3 regions of the Mesorhizobium sp. M0522 genome follow, and region 3 is predicted to be linked to each of the others. Evidence: predicted binding sites of a transcription regulator. Region 3 holds the regulator's gene; each other region holds the start of a gene.

Region 1 (7,462 bases), on a different contig from region 3:
TTGCCGGCGAAATTCCCCTGGAATGAGCGAAGAAAATCCGGATCGTCGGCATGCGCTGCGCCGGCCCCGGCCGTCAGGCAGCCGGCAAGTACAAATCGTGCGAATGATTTCATCGGACCGCTCCTCGTTGGTATCCAAAACACAGAACGCAAGCAGTGACAGACCAACGCTTCCCTCAGTCGCGAGTTCCGGCTTCAACATCACTGCGTGAAGCGCTGCACGGCTGGCCCAGCCGAATGCGTCGGCTAGCGGTTGCGATGAGCGCTCCGGCTTGCGACATAGCCGCATGGCACCCGCACCCTCGATCCCCAAGGCCGCGTTCTGGATGGCGCTGTCGATCGCCTCGTTCCTGGCGATGTCGGTGGCTGGCCGCGCCACGACGGCCGAACTAAACGTCTTCCAGGTGCTCGAGCTGCGCTCGGTGATCGGCTTTTTCATCCTGTTGCCGCTGGTCATGATGTCAGGCGGTTTTGCGGCGATGCGCACCGGACGCCCGCTGGCTCATATCGCCCGCAACGTCGTCCACTATACCGGCCAGGCTGCCTGGCTCTACGCCCTGACGCTGATCCCGCTTGCGGTACTGATCTCGATCGAATTCACGACGCCGATCTGGACTGCTTTGCTGGCCGTCGGTTTCCTCGGCGAAAGGCTCTCCCGGCCACGGCTCGCAGCGATCGTGCTCGGGCTGATCGGCGTTGTGATCATCGTGCGTCCGGGCGTCGGCGCGGTCAATCCGGGACATGTAATCGTGCTGGGAGCCGCGGTCTGCTTCGGCGTCTCGGTGGTCCTCGTCAAGTCGCTGACGCGGACGGACAGCGTCGTGCGCATCATCTTCTGGATGCTGATCATCCAGTCGCTGCTTGGCCTGGTCCCGGCGCTTTACGAATGGCAAAACCCGCCGCTTGAGCTCTGGCCGTGGATCCTGCTCATCGCCTTCACCGGCATGTCGTCGCATTTCTGCATGGCCCGCGCACTTGTCTATGCCGATGCGACGGTCATCTCGCCAATGGACTTTTTGCGCGTGCCGCTGTCGGCGGTGATCGGATGGCTGCTCTATCACGAGCAGATCGACGCCTTCACCGCCGGTGGCGCCCTGCTGATCCTCATGGGAAATCTGCTCAACCTGCAGCGGAGAGCACCGCAACCGGCGGAGATCGCCGCTTCATAAGCGTGCGCTAACTCTTAGACCAGTTCCACCTCGACCACGCCCGGCACCGCCCGCATCGCCGACGCGATCTGAGGCGATACGCGGTAGCGGTTGGGCAACTCGATCTCGACCTCGCCCTCGCCGCCTTCCTTGATGACGATGATGCTCACCTGACTGTCGCCACGCTGGCCAAGCTGCGATTGGATTGTCGATGCCGGTGCGTCATTTCTGACGAAGATGCGCAACGCTTTCTGGATACGGCTTGCCTCTTCCTCCAACGACTGCACGGTCTGGATGCGCAGATTGACGCCTTCAGGCCTGTCCTCGGCCGAAACGGTGATCACCACCGAGCGGCCGGGTTCGAGCAAGTCGCGGTATTGCGCCAGCCCCTCGGAAAACAGCACCGCTTCATACTGGCCGGACGTGTCGGAGAATTGCACGACGCCCATCTTGTTGCCGGTGCGCGTCTTGCGCTCCTGCTTGGTGGTCACCGTGCCGGCGAGCCGGCCGGCGGCAGCACCGCGTTTGACGGCGGCCGAAAACTCGCCCCAGGTCTGCACCCGCATTTTCTGCAGCGCCGCCTTGTATTCGTCGAGCGGATGCGCCGAGAGATAGAACCCGACCACCTGGAATTCACGGTGCAGGCGGTCGGCGGCGAGCCAGGGATCGGTCGCCGGCAAGTTGAGCGCCTGCGACTGTGCGCCGAGCGAGGCGCCAAAGATGTCATGCTGGCCGGTGACGGCATTCTGCTGCGCCAGCGACGCCAGCCCCATCATCCGCTCGACGCCGGCCATCATCGCCGCACGGTCATGACCGAAGCAGTCGAGCGCGCCGGCCATGATCAGGCTTTCGAAGACGCGCTTGCCGACGATCTTCGGATCGACCCTATCACAGAAATCGGCGAGGCTCTTGAAGGGTTTTTCGCCGCGCGTAGCGACGATGTGCTCGACCGCCGCGTCGCCGACGCCCTTGAGCGCGGCCAGCGAATAGAAGATGCGGTTCTCGCCGACCTCGAAATCCCGGAACGACGTCATGACCGACGGCGCCACCACCTCGATGCCGAGGCGCAGCGCATCCTGGCGGAAATCGGCGAGCTTGTCCGTATTGCCCATGTCGAGCGTCATCGATGCCGCCAGGAATTCGACAGGGTAATGCGCCTTCAGATAGGCGGTCTGGTAGGAGACGACGGCATAGGCGGCGGCATGCGATTTGTTGAAACCGTAGTCGGCAAACTTTGCCAGCAGGTCGAAGATGAAGTCGGCTTGCGGCTTGCCGACGCCGCGCTCGACCGCGCCCGAAACAAAGCGCTCGCGCTGCTTGTCCATCTCGGCGCGGATCTTCTTGCCCATGGCGCGGCGCAGCAGATCGGCTTCGCCCAGCGAATAGCCGGAGAGCTCCTGCGCGATCTGCATCACCTGTTCCTGGTAGACGATGACGCCTTGCGTCTCCTTGACGAGATGGTCGATCTTCGGGTGGATCGACGCCATCTCCTCCTCGCCGTGCTTTCTGGCGTTGTAGGTCGGTATGTTCTCCATCGGCCCCGGCCGGTAGAGCGCGACCAGCGCGATAATGTCCTCGATACAGTCGGGCCGCATGCCGATCAGCGCCTTGCGCATGCCGGCACTTTCCACCTGGAACACGCCGACCACCTCGCCGCGCGACAGCATGGCGTAGGTTTCGGGGTCGTCGAGCGGAATGTGGGCAAGATCGATCTCGATGCCGCGGCGGCGGATCAGCTTGACGGCCCTGTCCAGCACCGTCAGCGTCTTCAGGCCAAGGAAGTCGAATTTCACCAGCCCGGCCTGCTCGACATATTTCATGTTGAACTGCGTGACCGGCATGTCCGAGCGCGGATCGCGGTACATCGGCACCAGCTCCGACAGCGGCCGGTCGCCGATGACGATGCCGGCGGCGTGCGTCGAGGCGTGCCGATAAAGACCTTCCAGTTTCTGCGCCGTATCGAGCAGCGTCTGCACGATCGGCTCACGCTCCGCCTCTTCGGCAAAGCGCGGCTCGTTGGCGATGGCGTCGGCGAGCTTGACCGGATTGGCCGGGTTCGACGGCACCATCTTGCTCAGCTTGTCGACCTGCCCGTAAGGCATCTGCAGCACGCGGCCGACGTCGCGCAGCACCGCGCGCGCCTGCAGCGTGCCGAAGGTGATGATCTGGCCAACCTGGTCGCGGCCGTATTTCCGTTGGACGTAGCGGATGACTTCCTCGCGCCGGTCCTGGCAGAAGTCGATGTCGAAGTCGGGCATCGACACGCGGTCGGGATTGAGGAAGCGCTCGAACAGCAACGAAAAACGCAGTGGGTCGATGTCGGTGATGGTCGTGGCATAGGCGACCAGCGAGCCGGCGCCCGAACCGCGGCCCGGGCCGACCGGAATCCCTTGTGCCTTGGCCCATTTGATGAAGTCGGCAACGATCAGGAAATAGCCCGGATATTTCATCTTCTCGATGACGCCGAGCTCGAAATCCAGCCTTTCGCGATATTGCTCGACGGTATAGCCGGGCGTCGGCCCGTGCGCCGCCAGCCGCGCCTCTAGCCCTTCATGCGCCTGCCTGGCAAGCTCCTGCGCCTCCGCCTTGACCGCAGCATCGGCGTCGGCGACATCGCGGCCGGCAAAGCGCGGCAGAATCGGATTGCGGGTCTTCGGGTAATACGAGCAGCGCAGCGCGATCTCGACGGTGTTGTCGATTGCTTCCGGCAGGTCGGCGAACAGCCTCGCCATATCGGCCTGGCTTCTCAGGAAGTGGTCGGGCGACAGGCGGCGGCGATTGTCGGCCGCAACCACGGAACCTTCGGCGATGGCGATCAGGGCGTCATGCGCCTCATAGTCTTCACGAGAGAAGAAAAACGCCTCGTTGGTGGCAACCAGCGGCAGATCGTGGCGGTAGGCGAGATCGACCGACGACTGCTCGATGGCGCGGTCGTAGCTCGACACGCGCTCAAGCTCGACATAGAGCCGGTCGCCGAACAGGCTCTTGAGCGCCGAGAGCCGGGTCTCGGCGAGTTCGCGGCGATCCTGTTTCAAGGCAGTGCCGATCGGACCGCGCGGCCCGCCCGTAAGGCAGATCAGACCGTCGGAATGGCCCTGCAGCATCTCGCTCGTCAGATGCACCGCTTCGCCGGGCGGTGTCTCGAGGTAGACGCGGCTGACCAGCCTGACCAGATTGCCGTAGCCGGCCTCGGTTGCGGCGATCAGGACGACCGGCCGCATCTCCGGTCCTTGCCGCCTGCGGTCGCGCTGGCTGTCGCTCGCCTCGCCGGAAAAGGCGAGGTCGATCTGGCAGCCGATGATCGGCTGGATGCCGTCCTTTGCCGCCTTCTGGGCGAATTCCAGCGCGCCGAACAGATTGTTGGTGTCGGTGACGGCGATTGCCGGGCATTCGTCCTGCACCGCATGGCCGACGATCTTGCCGAGCTGCAAGGCACCTTCGAGCAGCGAATAGGCCGAATGCACGCGCAGATGAATGAACCGACGCGCCGCCGCCTCCGCCCGCGACGCCTTTGCATAGGCCTCGCGCAGCAAGGGATCGCGTGGAAGTCTCTCATCCGCCATGGTTTTTTCGCGCCGCCTCACAAGGACTCAGTCGATGAAGATGTATTGTCCGGCACCGGGTAACACGAGTCCAGCGGTGGTGATTGGAGCTTTGGAAGTTTAGAGCAACCACCGAAGCTGCCAATCTCCCCCTCGTGGGGGAGATGTCCGGCAGGACAGAGAGGGCGCTGTCCCGCCGACGTCAGGCTGCAAATAAAAACCCGCCACTGCGGGCGGGTCGCTGGAGCCAATTAGCACCATGCGCAAATTAATAGCATAGCTGCCGGCACAAAGCAAGAACAAAATACGTTGTGACGGCAAAAAAGTGCGAATTCCTCACGGCCTCGCCTTGTCCCTCCTCCACTGAGCGTGCCCAACCAATTGCAAGGTCGCGTTCCTTCGCGCCCCCCTCTGTCCTGCCGGACATCTCCCCCACGAGGGGGGAGATTGGCCATCATCTCGGCTTTCGCCAATTTCCAACGTTGCAGGAGCGAGCGAGGCGCCGAGGCTGCCAATCTCCCCCCTGGAGGGGGAGATGTCCGGCAGGACAGAGGGGGGCGCTGTCCCGCCAACTTCTGACGGGCGTCGAGGGCGGGGGTTTCGGCCTCACGCGAATTCCATGATCACCGCATCGACGGCAAGGCTGTCGCCTGGCCTGGCGTTGAGCTTCGAGACGATGAGATCGCGCTCGGCGCGCAGCACGTTTTCCATCTTCATCGCCTCGACCACGGCCAGCGTCTCGCCGGCCTTGACCTCCTGCCCCTCGGCAACGGCGATCGAGACGACGAGGCCGGGCATCGGGCAGAGCAGCATCTTGGAGGTGTCCGGCGCCACTTTTTCCGGCATCAGCCGTTCGAGCTCGGCGGTGCGCGGCAGCATGGCGCGGACTGTCACCGACATGCCTTTCCAGGCGACGCGGAACCCGTTCAGCACCGGCCTGACCTGCGCCGCAACCTTGCGGCCGCCGACCGCGCCGCGCCAGATGAGATCGCCCGGCCGCCAGTCGGAGGTCACCGTCAGCGGTTTGCCGCCGTCGATTGTGAGGTCGAGCTCCATCGGAATGGAAATCATGCCTTCGACGATGGCAACCGAAAGATAATCCCGGCCGATCTTCACCACCCAATCGCGTTTCAAGGCGCCCGAATGCGGCGCCAGCCGCCCGCCCAGCCGGTCGAGCCGGTCGCGGCGCAGCAGTTCGATCGCGGTTGCGATCGCGGCCAACACCGCGTTTTCTTCGCTGTTCGGCACAATGGGCGCGAAGCCGTCGGGATATTCCTCGGCGATGAACGCCGTCGATAGCCGCCCTTCCCGCCAGCGCGGATGCTGCATCAGCGCCGCCAGGAACGGTATGTTGTGCTCGATGCCGTCGACGACGAAACTGTCCAGCGCTTCCGACATCGCGTCGATCGCCGCCAGCCGTGTCGGCGCCCAGGTGCACAGCTTGGCGACCATCGGGTCGTAGAACATCGAGATTTCCGAGCCTTCGGTAACGCCGGTATCGTTGCGGATGACGATTTCGCCGAATTTTCCCTCTTCCGGCGGCCGGTATTTCGTCAGCCTGCCGATCGACGGCAGAAAGTTGCGATACGGATCTTCGGCATAGAGGCGGCTTTCCACCGCCCAGCCGTTCAGCTTGACGTCGCTCTGCTTGATGGCGAGCTTTTCGCCGGCCGCCACGCGGATCATCTGCTCGACCAGGTCGATGCCGGTGACGAGCTCCGTCACCGGATGCTCGACCTGCAGCCGCGTGTTCATTTCCAGGAAATAGAAGTTTTTGTCGCTGTCGACGATGAACTCGACCGTGCCGGCGCTCTGGTAGTCGACGGCCTTGGCCAGCGCCACCGACTGCTCGCCCATGGCTTTGCGGGTCTTTGCGTCGAGGAACGGCGACGGCGCCTCCTCCACGACCTTCTGGTTGCGGCGCTGGATCGAGCATTCGCGCTCGCCGAGATAGAGCGTGTTGCCATGCGCGTCGGCGAGCACCTGGATTTCGATATGGCGCGGATCGACGATGAATTTTTCGATGAAGACGCGGTCATCGCCGAACGAGCTTTTGGCCTCCGACCGCGCCCGGTCGAAGCCGTCGCGCACCTCTGCCTTGCTCCAGGCGATGCGCATGCCCTTGCCGCCGCCGCCGGCCGAAGCCTTGATCATCACGGGATAGCCGATTTCGCCGGCTATTCTTTCGGCATGGGCGGCGCTTTCGACGACGCCGAGCCAGCCGGGCACCGTCGACACCTTGGCCGCGTTGGCGAACTTCTTCGATTCGATCTTGTCGCCCATCGCCTTGATGGCCTTGGGCTTCGGGCCGATGAAGACGATGCCTTCCTGCTCCAGCGCTTCGCAGAAGGATGCCTGCTCGGACAGGAAACCGTAGCCGGGATGCACGGCCTCTGCTCCTGTCGCCTTGCAGGCGGCGATGATCTTTTCCGCGACCAGATAACTTTGCGCAGCCGGCGAAGGCCCGATATGCACCGCCTCGTCGGCCATTTCGACATGCACGGCGTCGCGGTCGGCGTCGGAATAGACCGCAACGGTGGCGATGCCCATCTTGCGCGCCGTCTTGATCACGCGGCAGGCGATCTCGCCACGGTTGGCGACCAGGATCTTTGTGAACATGCAGGCCTCGTCCCTCGGCTGCCCTTCTTTTACGGGCTTCCCGTTTTATGGGCTTCAGGGGGCCGGTCAAGGCAAAGTCGGAGCCTATCCCGCATGCAAATCGGCGGGCGCTGACGAAAATCCGGGGGCAGAACGTCGCTTCGTGCATAGCGCA
Region 2 (7,462 bases), on a different contig from region 3:
GCCGCCGTGCGCCAGCGGAAGAAATCCAGGACGAGCCGAAATGGCGTTGCAAGCAGGAACAGCGAGAGTTGGCCGGCAATGCGGGCAAGGCCGCGCCGCAGCCGTCCGGCCAGTGAAAGCGCGAAGATGGCCAGCCCCGCCAGCGCGATCGAGACGGACAGTGCGCTGGCATTTTCCATAAGCGGCAGCAGCGCCATGAGCAGCGCAACCGGCTTGAACCAGAACTTGCCATCGTTGAAGACGCCAAGAGGATGGAGAGCCATGCTCGCTGCGGCAATCGCAATGCCGAACAGGAAAAGCGTGATGCCCGCCGGTTGGCCATAGAAGAAAAAATCGGCCAGCGCGACGAGCGGGACGGCAACGCCGAAGCGGTTGCAATAGCTCGGCGCCGCCGAGAGGAATACTGTCATGACCGGGCTTTCTCGGCGGCTTTGATGCGGCCGGTGGGCGGGGATTTCCGGACGAAAGGGAGGAGGTTTACCGAAGTCCGGGGCGGATCGACGAGCCACCAGCTTTCGCGGCGAAGCCGGTACGGCAGGGACCAACGGGAGTTCGTTTGCTCTTGCATGCCGCCCTTGTCGCATCCGGTCGGGTGGCAAGCGGGGCGGAGACGAGGAGATTTTCCGAAATTGCGTGCAGTTTTTATGCACGGCTTGCCTCGGCCGGCTGCAGACGGCATAGATCGGAGATGACCACCGAAAGCTACCGCCCGCGCCGCTCGGTGCTTTACGTCCCGGCTTCGAACGACAAGGCGCTGGCCAAGATCCAATCGCTGGCCTGCGATACCGTCGTCATCGATCTCGAGGACGCCGTCGCCCCGGCCGATAAACTTTCCGCGCGCGAAAAACTGGCGGCGATTTTCGCCGGCCATTCCAACCGGCGCTGCGAGATGGTCGTGCGCATCAACGCGCTGTCGAGCGAGTGGGGCGGCGCCGACCTGCTGGCCGCGGCAAAATGCTCGCCCGACGCCATCCTGCTGCCCAAGGTCGACACGCCGCGCGACATTCTCGAGGCCGGCGACGTGCTCGACGACAATTTTATCGCCGACGAAGTCAAGCTATGGGCGATGATCGAGACGCCCAAGGCGCTGCTCAACATTGGGCCGATTGCCGAGCTCGGCCGCGATCCGGCCTCTCGACTGGTTTGTTTCGCTGCCGGAACGAATGACCTGGTCAAGGACACCGGAATTCTCGCCATGCCCGACCGGCGCTATCTCGTTCCATGGCTGATGCAGATGGTGCTCGCCGCGCGCGCCGGCGGCCTCGACCTGCTCGATGGCGTCTTCAATGATTTTCGCGATATGGACGGGTTTGCGCGCGAGTGCACGGAAGCGGCCGCCATGGGTTTTGACGGCAAGTCGCTGATCCATCCAGCTCAGATCGAAGCCGCGAACCGCGCGTTTGCACCGTCGCCCGAAGCAATAGCCGAGGCGCGCGCGGTCAAGGATGCCTTCGCGTTCGCCGAAAATACCGGTAGGGCGGTAGTTGCGCTGAACGGCAAGATGGTCGAGCGGCTGCATCTGGCGCAGGCCGAAAAACTGCTGGCGAAGGCCGCCGCTGTTCGCGCATGACTAACGTAACTGACGACAGGATTGAAGAATGAAACTCTACCGCTTTCTGTCCGGCCCGGACGATGCCAGCTTCTGCCACAAGGTGACGGCGGCGCTGAACAAGGGCTGGCACCTGTTCGGCTCGCCGACCTATGCCTATGACAAGGAGGCCAAGACCATGCGCTGCGGCCAGGCCGTGGTGAAGGACATCGAGGGCCAGGAATACGGCCCCGACACCAAGCTCAGCGATTGGTAGGCTTTGCAAAAGCGCCGAAGCAGGGTGTGTTGAGATTCAGGTCAGGCCGCGCCGGAGTCGAAGACGGGCGCGAAGCGACCAGACTGGGTGGTTTCCGAGAACCGGAGCGGAGCGTACTTTTGGGGACGTTAACACCGGAAGTGCGGGAAGCCGCCGTTCGCAGGCCGGCATCACCTGAATATCAGCACATCCTACTCCGCTGCCTCTTCGATCTTCTCCATATCGTCGTCCGACAGGCCGAAATGGTGGCCGATCTCGTGGATCAGCACATGGGTGACGATGTCGCCCAGCGTTTCCTCGTTCTCGGCCCAGTAGTCGAGGATGGCGCGACGATAGAGCGTGATGCGGTTCGGCCCCTCGCCGGTCTGCGGATTCCAGCGCTCGGCGATGCCGCGCCCCTCGAACAGGCCGAGCAGGTCGAAGGGCGTTTCCAGCGAAAGGTCGTCCATGATCTCGTCGGTCGGGAATTCGGCGATCTGAATGACGATCTCGCCGGTCAGCTTGCGAAAGTCCTCCGGCAGATGGGCATAGGCCTCCAGCGCCAGGAGCTCGATTTCCTCCATCGTTGGCGAAAGCTGGTCGTGCCAGATGCGTGTTTGGTAGATGCGAGCCATGCTTTGTCCTTTGATCCCGGCATATAGGCTTTCAGGCCGGACTCGGCAAATGGTCGGGCTGGAGTGCCCGTGTCATGCCCCCCACTACAGGAATAAATTCCCCATGACTCCGCTTGACTCTTCGGGCGGCCTCTGGAATCCTAGGGAACATAGCAGGAACAATTGTGAGTGGAAGCTGACCGTCATGGCGACAAGCGCCGTGGCGCGGGAGACTGTTTTTGCCCTGCGCCGCCAGATCGCGAAGATCGAAGGGACCTTGCCCGAGCGCCTGGAGGCGCCGGCCAGTTCGTCGTTTGACGCGGATGTCCCTCGTCAGAGTCTGACACCCTCTCGGCATCCGACACCCGCTCGGAATCTGACCATTGTCCGGCGCGGCCTCGCCGTGGCGCCGCCCGATGCGTTTTTGCGCACCGGCGCCGAGCGCCTCGATGCTGCGCTGAGCGGCGGCCTGCCGAAGGCGGCGGTGAGCGAGTTTCATGGCGCCGCGACCCGCGATGCCGGGGCCGTTGCCGGTTTTGCCTTGTCGCTCGTCAGCCTGATCCTCAGCCAGGGGCCGCGATTGCCGGTGCTGTGGATCGGCACATCCGAGGTTTTCCGCGAGGCCGGCTTTCCCTATGCCAGGGGGCTTCACGCCTTCTTCGGCATCGAGCCGGAGCAATTGCTGTTTTCCGAGGCGCCAAGGCTGCTCGATGCGCTGTGGATCGCCGAGGAGGCTGCCCGGATGACGGCGCTGGCCGCCGTCATCCTCGAAATCCGCGGCAGCCCGCAGCGGCTTGACCTCACCGCGACGCGGCGGCTGCACGCCCGCGCGCAGAGTGCGGGCCGGCCGCTGTTCCTGCTGCGCCAGGCCGGCGAGCCCGAACCGACGGCAGCGCCCGTCCGCCTCATCCTGTCGGCGGCACCGGCGGCAACGCGTAAGACGCTTGCCGGGCCGCTCGCCGGCTCGATCGGCCGGCCCGCCTTCACCGTCGCCATCGGCAAGAGCCGCACGGCCTTGCCCGGAAAATTCACACTGGAGTGGAACCCCGATGAACGCATATTCGAAGAAAGACGGGGCGAGCAAGGAAGGTCTCAGGAATGGCCCCCAGAACGGCCAAAGAATCCTATCCCTGTGGTTTCCGCATCTCGCCGCCGAGAGGATCCTGCGGCAGCGTCTGGGGCGGTCCTGGCGTTCCCGGCCGTCGGATCACCTGCCGCTGGTGATCAGCCATCGCCAAGGGAACACCCAGCGCATCGCCGCCCTCGACGAACGGGCTGAGGCGCTTAATCTGAAGCGCGGCATGGGCATAGCCGACGCACGCGCCATGCATCCCTCGATCGACATCGTGGAGGCCGATCCGGAGGCCGACCGGCGCCTGCTCGAAGGCCTCGCCGACTGGTGCGACCGCTATACCCCGCTGGTGGCGCTTGACGGGACCGACGGCCTCTATCTCGACGTCACCGGCTGCACCCATCTTTTCGGCGGCGAACGCTCGATGCTGGACGATATCCTGTCGCGTTTTTTCCATCAGGGCTTCGATGTCCGCGCCGGGCTTGCCGCCACGCCTGGTGCTGCCTGGGCGGCGGCGCGGTTTGCCGGTGACCGCATCGTGCCCGATGGCGAGGAGGAAGCGCTTCTCGTGCCCTTGCCGCTGGCGGCGCTGCGCATCGACCCGGAGGTACGCGCCAGCCTCGAAAGCGTCGGCCTGCGCACGGCGGGCGCCGTCATGGCGGCACCGCGCGCGCCGCTGGCCCGCCGCTTCGGCGCATCGCTGCTCTTGCGCCTCGACCAGGCGCTTGGCCGCCTCGAGGAGGCCGTGTCGCCGCGCCTGCCGGTGGCACCGCTTTCGGTCGAGCGTCACCTTGCCGAGCCGATCATGCTGACCGAGGACATCGAGCGGCTGACCGGCATGCTGGCGACCACCTTGAAGAGCGACCTCGAGCGTCGCGGCGAGGGCGCAAGGCGGCTGGCGCTGCTGCTTTTCCGCGTCGATGGCGGCGTCAGCCGCATCGCCGTCGGCACCTCGCGGCCTCTGCGCGAGCCGCGGCTGATCCAGAAATTGTTCCACGAAAGGCTTGCCGCGCTCGAACAGGATATCGACGCCGGCTATGGCTTCGATCTCGTGCGCCTTTCGGTGCTGACCGCCGCCGCCTTCGACATGCAGCAGGCCGACCTTGCCGGCGAGACGAGCGACGACGGTGCCGATATCGCGCTTTTTGCCGACCGCATCCGCGCCCGGCTCGGCGAAGGCGCGGTCTTGAAGCCGGTCGCCGTCGAGAGCCATTTGCCGGAGCGCGCCGTCGCCACCCTTCCCTTCACGGAGGCGCCGCAGAGAAGCTCGCCGCCGAAGCAGCCGGACAAGGCGAAGGACGCTCCCACGACCGTCTTCCAGCCGGAACGGCCGATCCGGCTTTTCCGTTCGCCCGAGCCGATCGAGGTGCCGGCCACCGAAATGCCGGAAGGCCCGCCTTTGAACTTCCGCTGGCGGCGCGCGCTCTATCGGGTCGCGCGCGCCGAAGGGCCGGAGCGCATCGCGCCGGAATGGTGGCGAGGGGCGGCGGGACGAGAAGATGCCCCGACCCGGGATTATTTCCGCATCGAGGATGCCGACGGCCGCCGTTACTGGCTCTGTCGCCAGGGCCTTTACGGCGCCTCGCAGCCCTCGCCGCGCTGGTTCATGCATGGGATCTTCGCATGAATGCGCTGACGGCCAACCCCTATGCCGAATTCGGCATCCAGTCGAACTTCTCGTTTCTGCGCGGTGCCTCGAAACCGGAGGAGCTGGTGGTCGCGGCAAAATTCCTGGGGTTTTCGGCGATCGGTCTCGCCGACCGCAACACGGTGGCGGGCGTGGTGCGCGCCTGGCAGCAGGCCAAGGTGGAGGGTGCTTCCTATCATCCCGGCTGCCGCCTGGTTTTTTGCGACGGCACGCCGGACATCCTCGCCTACCCGCAGGATCGCAAGGGCTGGGGGCATCTCTGCCGCATGCTGACGCAGGCCAATCTGCGTGACGAGAACGAAAAAGGGGCGACGCTCCTCAAACAGAGCGATCTTCTCGAATGGGGCGATCTCCTGTCGCTCGCCATACTGCCGGATGTGTCGGCGGACGCGGAAACCAGCCTCGCACTCCTTAGCCGGCTCACGGATCGTTTCGGTGAAAACCTGCGGCTTGCGGTTTCGCCGGATTACCGCGGCAACGACCGCTTCCGTATCGAGCAGGCGGCGGCGATGGCGGAGCTGGCCGGCATCCCGTTGATGGCGACCAACGATGTTCTCTACCATACGTCGGAACGGCGCCCGCTGCAGGACGTGCTGACGGCGATCCGCCTCAATGTGCCCGTCGCCGAGGTGGGGCTGGAGCTGGCGGCCAATGCCGAGCGTCACTTAAAGCCGCCGCTGGAGATGGCACGGCTTTTCCGCAGGCATCCGCAAGCGCTGGCGGAAACGCTGCGTTTTGCCGGCGAGCTGACCTTCTCGCTCAGTGACCTGCAATACAATTATCCCGACGAGCCGACGGAATCGGGTCTTGGGTCGCAGGCCGAACTGGAAAGGCTGGCCAAGGAGGGAGCCGCCATCCGCTACCCCTCGGGCGTGCCCGCTTTTGTGACGCAGCGCATCGAGGAGGAGCTCGCTCTGATCGAGCGCCTGAACTACGCGCGCTATTTCCTGACTGTCCACGACATCGTCAAATTCGCCCGCAGCCAGAACATTCTCTGCCAGGGGCGCGGCTCTGCCGCCAACTCGATCGTCTGCTTCTGCATTGGCATCACCGAAGTCGGCCCGGACAAGATCGAAACGCTTTTCGAGCGCTTCATTTCCGAGGAAAGAAACGAGCCGCCCGACATCGACGTCGATTTCGAGCATGAAAAGCGCGAGGAGGTCATCCAGTACATCTATTCCAAATACAGCACCAAGCGCACCGCGCTGGCCGCCGCCGTCGTCAGCTACCGGGGCCGCTCGGCGATGCGCGAAGTGGCCAAGGCGATGGGCCTGTCGGACGACGTCCGGGGCGCGCTGTCCAGTTCGATCTGGGGCTGGTCGACCTCGGAGCTCGGCGAAAAGGAGACAAAGGCCGGCGGCCTCGATCAGACCGATCCATCGACAAGGCATGTAATCGAATGCGCCAACGAGATCATGGGCTTTCCCCGTCATTTGTCGCAGCATGTCGGCGGCTTCGTCATCACCCGGGACCGGCTCGACGAGATCGTGCCCATCGTCAAGACGGCGATGGACGAGCGCAAGATGGTCGAGTGGGACAAGGACGATCTCGACGCGGTGAAAATCCTTAAAGTGGACGTGCTGGCGCTCGGCATGCTGACCTGCCTGCAGCGCGCCTTCACCCTGCTCCAGGATCATTATCCGCAGGCGCGGGACGAGTACGGCCTGCCCTATGTGCTGGCCACTCTGCCTGCCGAGGACAAGCATGTCTACGACATGATCTGCCGTGCCGACACGATCGGCGTCTTCCAGATCGAATCGCGCGCGCAGATGTCGATGCTGCCGCGGCTGCGGCCGAAAAGCTTTTACGACCTCGTCATCGAGGTGGCGATCGTGCGGCCCGGCCCGATCCAAGGCGACATGGTCCACCCTTATCTGCGCCGCCGGCAAGGCAAGGAAAAACCCGAATATCCCAAGCCGGAACTGGAAAAAATACTCGGCAGGACGCTGGGCGTGCCGCTGTTCCAGGAGCAGGCGATGAAGATCGCCATCGTTGCTGGCGGCTTCAGGCCGGGCGAGGCCGATGAACTGCGCCGCGCCATGGCGACATTCAAGCGCACCGGCACGATCGGCAATTACCGCAAGAGAATGGTCGACGGCATGGTCGCCAAGGGCTACGAAAAAGACTTCGCCGAGCGCTGCTTCAAGCAGATCGAGGGTTTTGGCGAATACGGCTTTCCCGAGAGCCACGCCGCCTCCTTCGCCCTGCTGGTCTATGCCTCCTGCTGGTTCAAGACCTTCTATCCCGACGTGTTCTGCGCCGCGATCCTGAATTCCCAGCCGATGGGGTTTTACCAGCCGGCCCAGCTTGTCCGCGACGCGCATGACCACGGCGTCGAGATCCG
Region 3 (7,462 bases):
ACGGTTAAAACCATGTCCGACATCCTGCGCAAGATCGAGGCTTACAAGCGCGACGAGATCACGGCGGCCAAGGCGCGCGTGCCGCTCGCCGAGATCAAGGCACGGGCGACTGATGCCGACGCGCCGCGCGGCTTTCTTTCCGCCCTTGAAGCAAAGCGCAAATCCGGCAGGTTCGCGCTGATTGCCGAAATCAAGAAGGCTAGCCCATCCAAAGGCCTGATCCGCGCCGATTTCGATCCGCCGACGCTGGCCAGTGCCTATGCGAAGGGCGGTGCCGTCTGCCTTTCGGTGCTGACCGACGCACCCTCCTTCCAAGGCGCGCCCGAATTCCTCACCACTGCGCGCGCTGCCGTCGAGCTGCCTGCATTGCGCAAGGATTTCCTGTTCGACCCCTATCAGGTCTACGAGGCCAGGGCATGGGGCGCCGATGCCATCCTGATCATCATGGCCAGCGTCGACGACGCGTTGGCAAGAGAACTCGAAGCGACAGCGTTCGGGCTCGGCATGGACGCGCTGGTCGAAGTGCATGACGAGGCTGAAATGGAACGCGCGCTGCAGCTGTCGTCGCGGCTGATCGGAATCAACAACCGCAATCTCCGGACCTTCGAAACCAGCCTACAGACCTCGGAGCGGCTGGTAGCGATGGTGCCGGCCGACCGCCATCTGGTCAGCGAGAGCGGTATCTTTTCGCACGACGATTGCCGCCGGCTGGAGCAGAGCGGCATTGCGACTTTCCTGGTCGGCGAGAGCCTGATGCGCCAGCAGGACGTGGCCGCGGCAACGCGCCTGCTGTTGACGGGCAAGGCGCCGGCAGAGGCCGTTTGAGGATGGCGGCCGCCCTCACCCATCTTGGCGCGCAGGGCGAAGCCAACATGGTCGATGTCGGCGACAAGGCTGAGACGGTGCGCACGGCAGTCGCAGAAGGTTTTGTCGCGATGCGGCCCGAGACGCTGGACATGATCCTCGCCGGCGACGCCAAGAAGGGCGACGTGCTGGGCACCGCGCGCATTGCCGGCATCATGGCGGCCAAGAAGACGCATGAACTGATCCCGCTTTGCCATCCGCTGCTGCTGACCAGGATATCTGTCGATATCGAGGCGGACGCCGCGCTGCCCGGCCTGAAGGTGACAGCATTGACCCGCGTCACCGGCAAGACCGGCGTTGAGATGGAGGCTCTGAGTGCCGTCTCGGTCGCTTGCCTGACCATCTACGACATGGCCAAGGCGGTCGACCGCGCCATGGTCATCTCCGGCATCAGGCTGGTTGAAAAGACCGGCGGCAAATCCGGCGACTATAAGGTCACCGGAGATCGGACCACCGGGGCCGGCCGATAATGGCGCTGGTCCCCGTTGCCGAGGCGCTCGAGCGCCTGCTGGATGGCGCAGCAGCGCTGCCGGGTGAACGCGTCGCACTGCTGGATGCCGCAGACCGCGTGTTGGCGGAGCCGGTCGTGGCGCTCCGCACCCAGCCGCCGTTCAATGCCTCCGCCATGGACGGCTATGCCGTGCGGGCCGCCGATATCGCGTCCATACCAGCAAAGCTTTCGGTGGTCGGCATGGCGCCAGCCGGACGCGGCTTTGCCGGGGTGGTGCAGCAAGGGCAAGCCGTACGCATCTTTACCGGCGCGCCGCTTCCCGAAGGCGCCGACACCATCGTCATCCAGGAGAACGTCCGCGACCACGGCGGCGGCAGCGTCGAAGTGACGGAGCCGACGGTGCAGGGGCGCAACATCCGCCGCCTCGGGCTCGATTTCGCCAAGGACGACGTCCTGCTGGGCGAGGGCCGCCTGCTCGATCCGGCGGCCTTGTCGCTGGCGGCATCGGCCAACCACCCCAAGGTCGGCGTGGTCAAGCGGCCGCTGGTCGCCATCATCGCCACCGGCGACGAATTGCTGCCGCCGGGCAGTGAGCTTGGCCCCGACCAGATCATCTCGTCAAACGCCTATGGCGTCGCCGCCGCCGCACAGTCGGTCGGCGCGCGCGCGCTCGATCTCGGCATTGCGCCGGACCGCAAGGAGGCGATCGCTGCGCTGGTGACAAAGGCGGTGAAGGCGGGCGCGAACGTCATCGTCACGCTGGGTGGTGCCTCGGTCGGAGACCACGACCTCGTTCATGACGTGCTGACCGGGGAAGGCATGGCTCTCGATTTCTGGAAGATCGCCATGCGGCCCGGCAAGCCGCTGATGTTCGGGCGGCTGGGCGACATCCGCTGCATCGGCCTGCCCGGCAATCCGGTGGCAAGCCTGGTCTGCACCCAGCTCTTCCTGAAGCCGTTGCTGGCGCAGCTCGGCGGCCGCGCCTTTCAGCAGGATATGCGTCGGGCGCGGCTCGGTACCGCCATGCCGGCCAATGATCTCAGGCAGGATTATGTGCGGGCTGTTGTCAGCACCAACGCCGGCGCGCTCGTGGCGACGCCGTTCGGCATCCAGGACTCCTCGATGCTGAAAATGCTGGCCGATGCCGACGGGCTGATCGTTCGCGCGCCGTTCGCTCCTGCCGCGGCGGCGGGCTCCCCCTGCGACGTGCTGATGCTACGCTGAACCTGCCTCACTCCGAAATCAAGGTCCGGGTCAGCGGATGGTCTGGATCGGCCAAACCGTCGATGATGTTGAAATGATGCCGGTCAGGTTCGACCACCGAGCTGGTCGCGGTACCCAGGCCGATCCAGATGTTGGCCAGCAACGCGCTCTGACGCAGGAATTCGGCGCGCTCGCCGCCGCCGGCCCAGCAGGTCAGGCGGGCCTTGTCCATCGGGCGCAGCAGCACCGGGCTTTCGGCCTGCGCCTCGGCCTCATCGATCGCGATCGTCTCGTTCATGCCGGTGCGCATGATCGGGCGCAAATCATGCACCCCCGAGATCGACACCACGTGACGAACGCGCCGGACCACTTCGGGCGCCAGCGGCGTCGTCGCCGTAACCATCCGGCTAACAAGATGGCCGCCGGCCGAGTGTCCGGTCAGCATCAGCGGCCCTGGGACCATCGCCGCCGCCTTGCCGATCGCCGCGCCGACTTCCTTGACGATGCCGCCAATGCGTATCTGCGGACAGAGCGTGTAGGACGGCATCGCCACCGCATAGCCGCGATCAACAGGGCCAGTGGCAAGATGCGACCAGAAATTTTTGTCGAATGCCATCCAGTAGCCGCCATGAACGAACACCACGAGTCCCTTGGGCTTGATGGCCGGCAGGAAAAGATCGAGCCGGTTGCGTGGGTTGTCGCCATAGGCCATGTCGAGCCGCGCCCTGCCCTCGGTCGAAAGCACGTCGCGGAAAACCCGCGCGGGCTCGATCCAGGCCGCCGGCCAGCGATCGCTGCCGGCTACGTTGGCGCCGTTGGCATAGGCGTTGTCCCAATCGGCAATGTGACGTTCGAACACCCTGCGCCCTCCCTGGCATATGGCCTTGCAACGTAGCCGTGAGCATCGCGCGGCGCGTCGTCGCCAGCCTCACGATTCCAGCTCTCGCATCAATCTCAAGTGACAGCCGCCTTGATGGCGAAGCGCGCTTCCTTCCACGCACCGGTGCGCAGGATGTCCTCAAGCACTTCGACGGCCTGCCAGACATCGGCATAGCCGACATAGAGCGGCGTAAAGCCGAAGCGCATGGTCGATGGCGCGCGAAAATCGCCGATCACGCCACGTTCGATCAGCGCGCGCATGATCTGGTAGCCATGCTCATGCATGAATGAAATCTGGCTGCCGCGTTTTTCCCCATCGCGCGTGCTCTCGAGCGTGAGCCCGTAAGTGCCGCACTTTGCCTCGACAAGCTCAATGAACAGATCCGCCAGCGCGATGCTCTTCTTGCGCACCGCCGTCATGTCGACATCGTTCCAGATGTCAAGCGCGCCCTTCAGCGTGCGCATCGACAGGACCGGCTGGGTGCCGCACAGAAACCGGCGGATGCCGGTGCCGGCCGCATAGCCTGGCTCGAAGGCGAAGGGCCGTGCATGGCCCCACCAGCCGGTGAGCGGCTGCTGGATGTCGGAAAGATGCCGCTCAGCCGCATAGATGAAGGCAGGCGCGCCCGGGCCGCCATTCAGATATTTGTAGGTGCAGCCAACGGCAAAATCGGCGTTTGCCTTGTCGAGCTCGACTGACATCGCGCCGGCGGTGTGGCAGAGATCCCAGACGATCATCGCCCCGGCTTCCTGAGCCCTGCGCGTCAGCGCCGGCATGTCGCGCAGTTCGCCCGACTTGTAGTTGACGTGGTTGACCAGCACCACGGCGGTGCGTTCGTCGATCAGCTCTTCGATGGTCGGCGCGTCGATCCCCGAGAGGCGCAGCAGCGTATCTTTTCGCGTCGAAACCACACCCTCAGCCATGTAGAGGTCCGTCGGAAAACTATCGCCCTCGGCGACGATGACCTGCCGCTCCGGTCGCATGGCCATGGCGGCGTGCAGCAGCTTGTAGATGTTGACCGATGTCGTGTCGCAGACCACCGTCTGGCCGGCCGCGGCACCGATCAGGCGCCCGAGCTGGTCGCCAAGTTCAAGCGGCATGTTGAACCAGCCGGCCGTGTTCCATGCGCGGATGAGATCATGCGACCATTCTTCGGTCGCGGCCTTGTGCAGTTCATCGAAAGCGGCACGTGAAGCAGCTCCTAGCGAATTGCCGTCGAGATAGATCACTCCTTGCGGCAACACGAAGCGGTCGCGCATCGCGCGCAGCGGATCTGCGGCATCCATCGCCTTTATGGCGGCGAGATCGGGAATTCCTGTCATGATGTGCCTGCTCCCCCCAAAAATTCAACGCAACGCCGGACACGCATCGACTGTTCTTCCATCACCTGGTTGCGCGCAGCAAGGCTCCACCGGCGAGAAGCAGCCTGACCAGGCGACTGGAAACCAGGAGTTAACCCGAGGTTGGCGTTTTGAGTTCGTTTCGTTCACGGTGCATTGACCGAACCGCGCAGTCGATACGGGTTCAATTCCGTGCCCTTTGCCGACCGACGGCCGATGTCAGTGCTGCCTTCTGGGAAGCCAGAAGGCGCAAACGAAAGCAGAATCAAGGGGATGACGCTCGCGACGGTGAAAATGCGGCATTCCGGTAGGGGCGTGGTTTGTTTCCCAAGCCTTAACGCATTCATTAAACTTTAAACAGTTGCGGAACACAACTGGAACAGATAGTGTTTGTTCTGGGTTTGTTTTTCTGATTCTGTTGGGGGTCGCTATGCTGACACGCAAACAACACGAACTGCTTATGTTCATCCACGAAAGGTTGAAGGAAAGCGGTATTCCGCCCTCCTTCGACGAGATGAAGGAGGCGCTCGACCTGGCTTCCAAATCGGGAATCCATCGGCTGATTACGGCGCTGGAGGAGCGCGGCTTCATTCGCCGTTTGCCCAACCGGGCCCGTGCGCTGGAGGTGCTGCGCCTGCCTGACTCGATCGCCCCCGGCCTCAATGCGGCACGCAAGTTCTCGCCGAGTGTCATCCAGGGTAGTCTTGGGCAAGGCGCCCCTCGGCAGGGCAAGCCGACATCGTCGCGCGTCCCTGCAGCCGGCAATGACGACGATGTCGTCGCCGCCGTTTCGATCCCGGTGATGGGCCGCATCGCCGCCGGTGTGCCGATCGACGCCATCCAGCACCAGACGCATTCGATTTCGGTGCCGCCGGATATGATCATGGGCGGCGAGCATTATGCGCTCGAGGTCAAAGGCGATTCGATGATCGAGGCCGGCATTTTCGACGGCGACACGGTGATCATCCGCAATGCCGATACGGCGAGCCCCGGTGAGATCGTGGTGGCACTGGTCGACGAGGAGGAAGCGACGCTGAAGCGGTTCCGCCGCAAGGGCGCCTCGATCGCCCTGGAAGCCGCCAATCCGGCCTACGAGACGCGCATCTTCGGACCAGACAGGGTCAAGGTGCAGGGCAAGCTCGTCGGACTGATCCGCCGCTACTGAGCTCCGCCCTTGGCGCCGGCTTTGGGGTTGTCGGCCCTGCGGTATGGCGGCAGGCCCCGTGCCGCGCGTGAAAATTTCCGCTGCACGTGCCAGGGCCGGTATGATTTTTCGACCGCGAAACGGATTTCGGCGCGCGTTGCCGCTTGTGGATCGAAGTAGACGGCGGCACTTCCCGCGCGCGCCAGTTGCCGTTTGGTGACGACGAGGACCAGCCGGTCGTGGTAGCAGGGGTTATGGGCGGTGGCGTCGTCGATGACGATCAAGCTGGCAAAGGCGCAGGCTGGCCGCGCAGTATCGCGGTCCTTGGCTTGCGCGATGATCGCGCCGGATGGATGCCTGGCAAGGCAGAGGCCGTCCGTGCAAATGAACGGCATGCCCGGCGGTAGGTCGGCCGGATCGGCAATGTCGAATTGCGGGTCGTTCTTTCCAGGTGTTTCCGGCGCGACGATAGCCTCTGATGTGAGCGCGCGTTTCCAGTTGTCGATGGTGAACTCATTCGGGCGTGCCCGGTTGACCGCGAGTTCACCGCTGCCGATCGGCAGCGCGACCAGCCGTGCGTCCTCCGAGACCAATACGTCGGGTATGCGTGTCTGCGTTGTCGTCAGCAAGCCGGCGAGCGCAAAAGGAAGTGCCGCCAGCCGCAACCAGGTCGTCGCCATGCTGGCAATGACGAGGGCGATCGTCACCAGAAGGACGGATCTCAGCGAAATCAGCCCGACCGCATCGATCGGCGAGCGCTCCGAGATCCACCCGGACAGGGCGATCATCGCCGTCAGCCCCTTGCCCATGACATAGAGGAAAGGGCCATCCGCACCGAACGGCATCGCCAGCGCGCTGAGAACGGCGAAGGGCATGACGACCAGTGAGACGATGGGCATGATGGCCAGATTGGCGAACAGGCTGAGCGGCGCCACGCGCTGGAAATGCCATATGGCGAAAAGCGCCGTGGCGCTCCCTGCAATGATCGAGGTCATCGCCAGACCGCACATGCCCAGCAGGACCTTTCGAGTGGCAAAGCGTAGCGGCGACAGCCGCGGCAGCGGCGTGGTGGCCCTGCCGGCGCGGTAATCGGACCAGCCTGCATAGGCGCCGACAAGGGCCGCCGTCGCGGCGAAGGACATCTGGAAACTCGGACCGACCACCTCGTGCGGCGACACCAGGATGACCGCGATGGCCGAGATCGCCAGGTTGCGCATGGTGAGCGCGGCCCGGTCGAACAGCACGGCGATAAGCATCACCGCCAGCATGATGAAGCTGCGTTCGGCCGCCACGACAATGCCGGAAAAGACGAGGTAGGCCGCAATCGAAAAAAGCGCGGCGGCCGCGGCATATTTCTTGACCGGCCGTCGCGATGAGAAATCGGGAAACAGCGCAAAGGCACCCCGCAGCAGCGCCATGATGGTGCCGGCGACCAACGCCATATGCAGCCCCGAGATGGAGATGATGTGGTAGATGCCGGTGCGCCGCATCGCTTCGTTGATCTCCTCGGGAATGCCGGCGCGCACGCCGACGATCAGCGCAGCAGCAATCTCGCCCTCGGCACCGCCGATGCGGCTGCG

Evidence for each region. Region 3 encodes LexA, which represses DNA repair genes until DNA is damaged. Its sites were predicted from a motif close to TGTTCNNNNTGTGTTCNG; they were not measured.
Region 1: the regulator LexA is predicted to act here: its motif matches at 4,974-4,991, upstream of dnaE (DNA polymerase III subunit alpha).
Region 2: the regulator LexA is predicted to act here: its motif matches at 2,563-2,580, upstream of NKI58_RS21410 (ImuA family protein).

The regions. Positions count from the first base shown of each region.
Region 1 covers NZ_JAMYQW010000039.1:44,700-52,161, forward strand. The annotation lists gene NKI58_RS29500 (hypothetical protein) at 1-113, opposite strand, end outside; gene NKI58_RS29505 (DMT family transporter) at 287-1,168, shown strand; gene dnaE (DNA polymerase III subunit alpha) at 1,183-4,710, opposite strand; gene NKI58_RS29515 (acetyl-CoA carboxylase biotin carboxylase subunit) at 5,296-7,308, opposite strand.
Region 2 covers NZ_JAMYQW010000021.1:39,330-46,791, forward strand. The annotation lists gene NKI58_RS21390 (DUF4153 domain-containing protein) at 1-410, opposite strand, end outside; gene NKI58_RS21395 (HpcH/HpaI aldolase/citrate lyase family protein) at 689-1,570, shown strand; gene NKI58_RS21400 (DUF1737 domain-containing protein) at 1,599-1,805, shown strand; gene NKI58_RS21405 (metallopeptidase family protein) at 1,997-2,419, opposite strand; gene NKI58_RS21410 (ImuA family protein) at 2,604-3,677, shown strand; gene NKI58_RS21415 (DUF6504 family protein) at 3,619-5,097, shown strand; gene NKI58_RS21420 (error-prone DNA polymerase) at 5,094-7,462, shown strand, end outside.
Region 3 covers NZ_JAMYQW010000024.1:15,588-23,049, reverse strand. The annotation lists gene trpD (anthranilate phosphoribosyltransferase) at 1-8, shown strand, start outside; gene trpC (indole-3-glycerol phosphate synthase TrpC) at 13-825, shown strand; gene moaC (cyclic pyranopterin monophosphate synthase MoaC) at 828-1,334, shown strand; gene NKI58_RS22975 (molybdopterin molybdotransferase MoeA) at 1,334-2,539, shown strand; gene NKI58_RS22970 (hormone-sensitive lipase) at 2,547-3,377, opposite strand; gene kynU (kynureninase) at 3,473-4,720, opposite strand; gene lexA (transcriptional repressor LexA) at 5,169-5,903, shown strand; gene NKI58_RS22955 (ComEC/Rec2 family competence protein) at 5,897-7,462, opposite strand, start outside.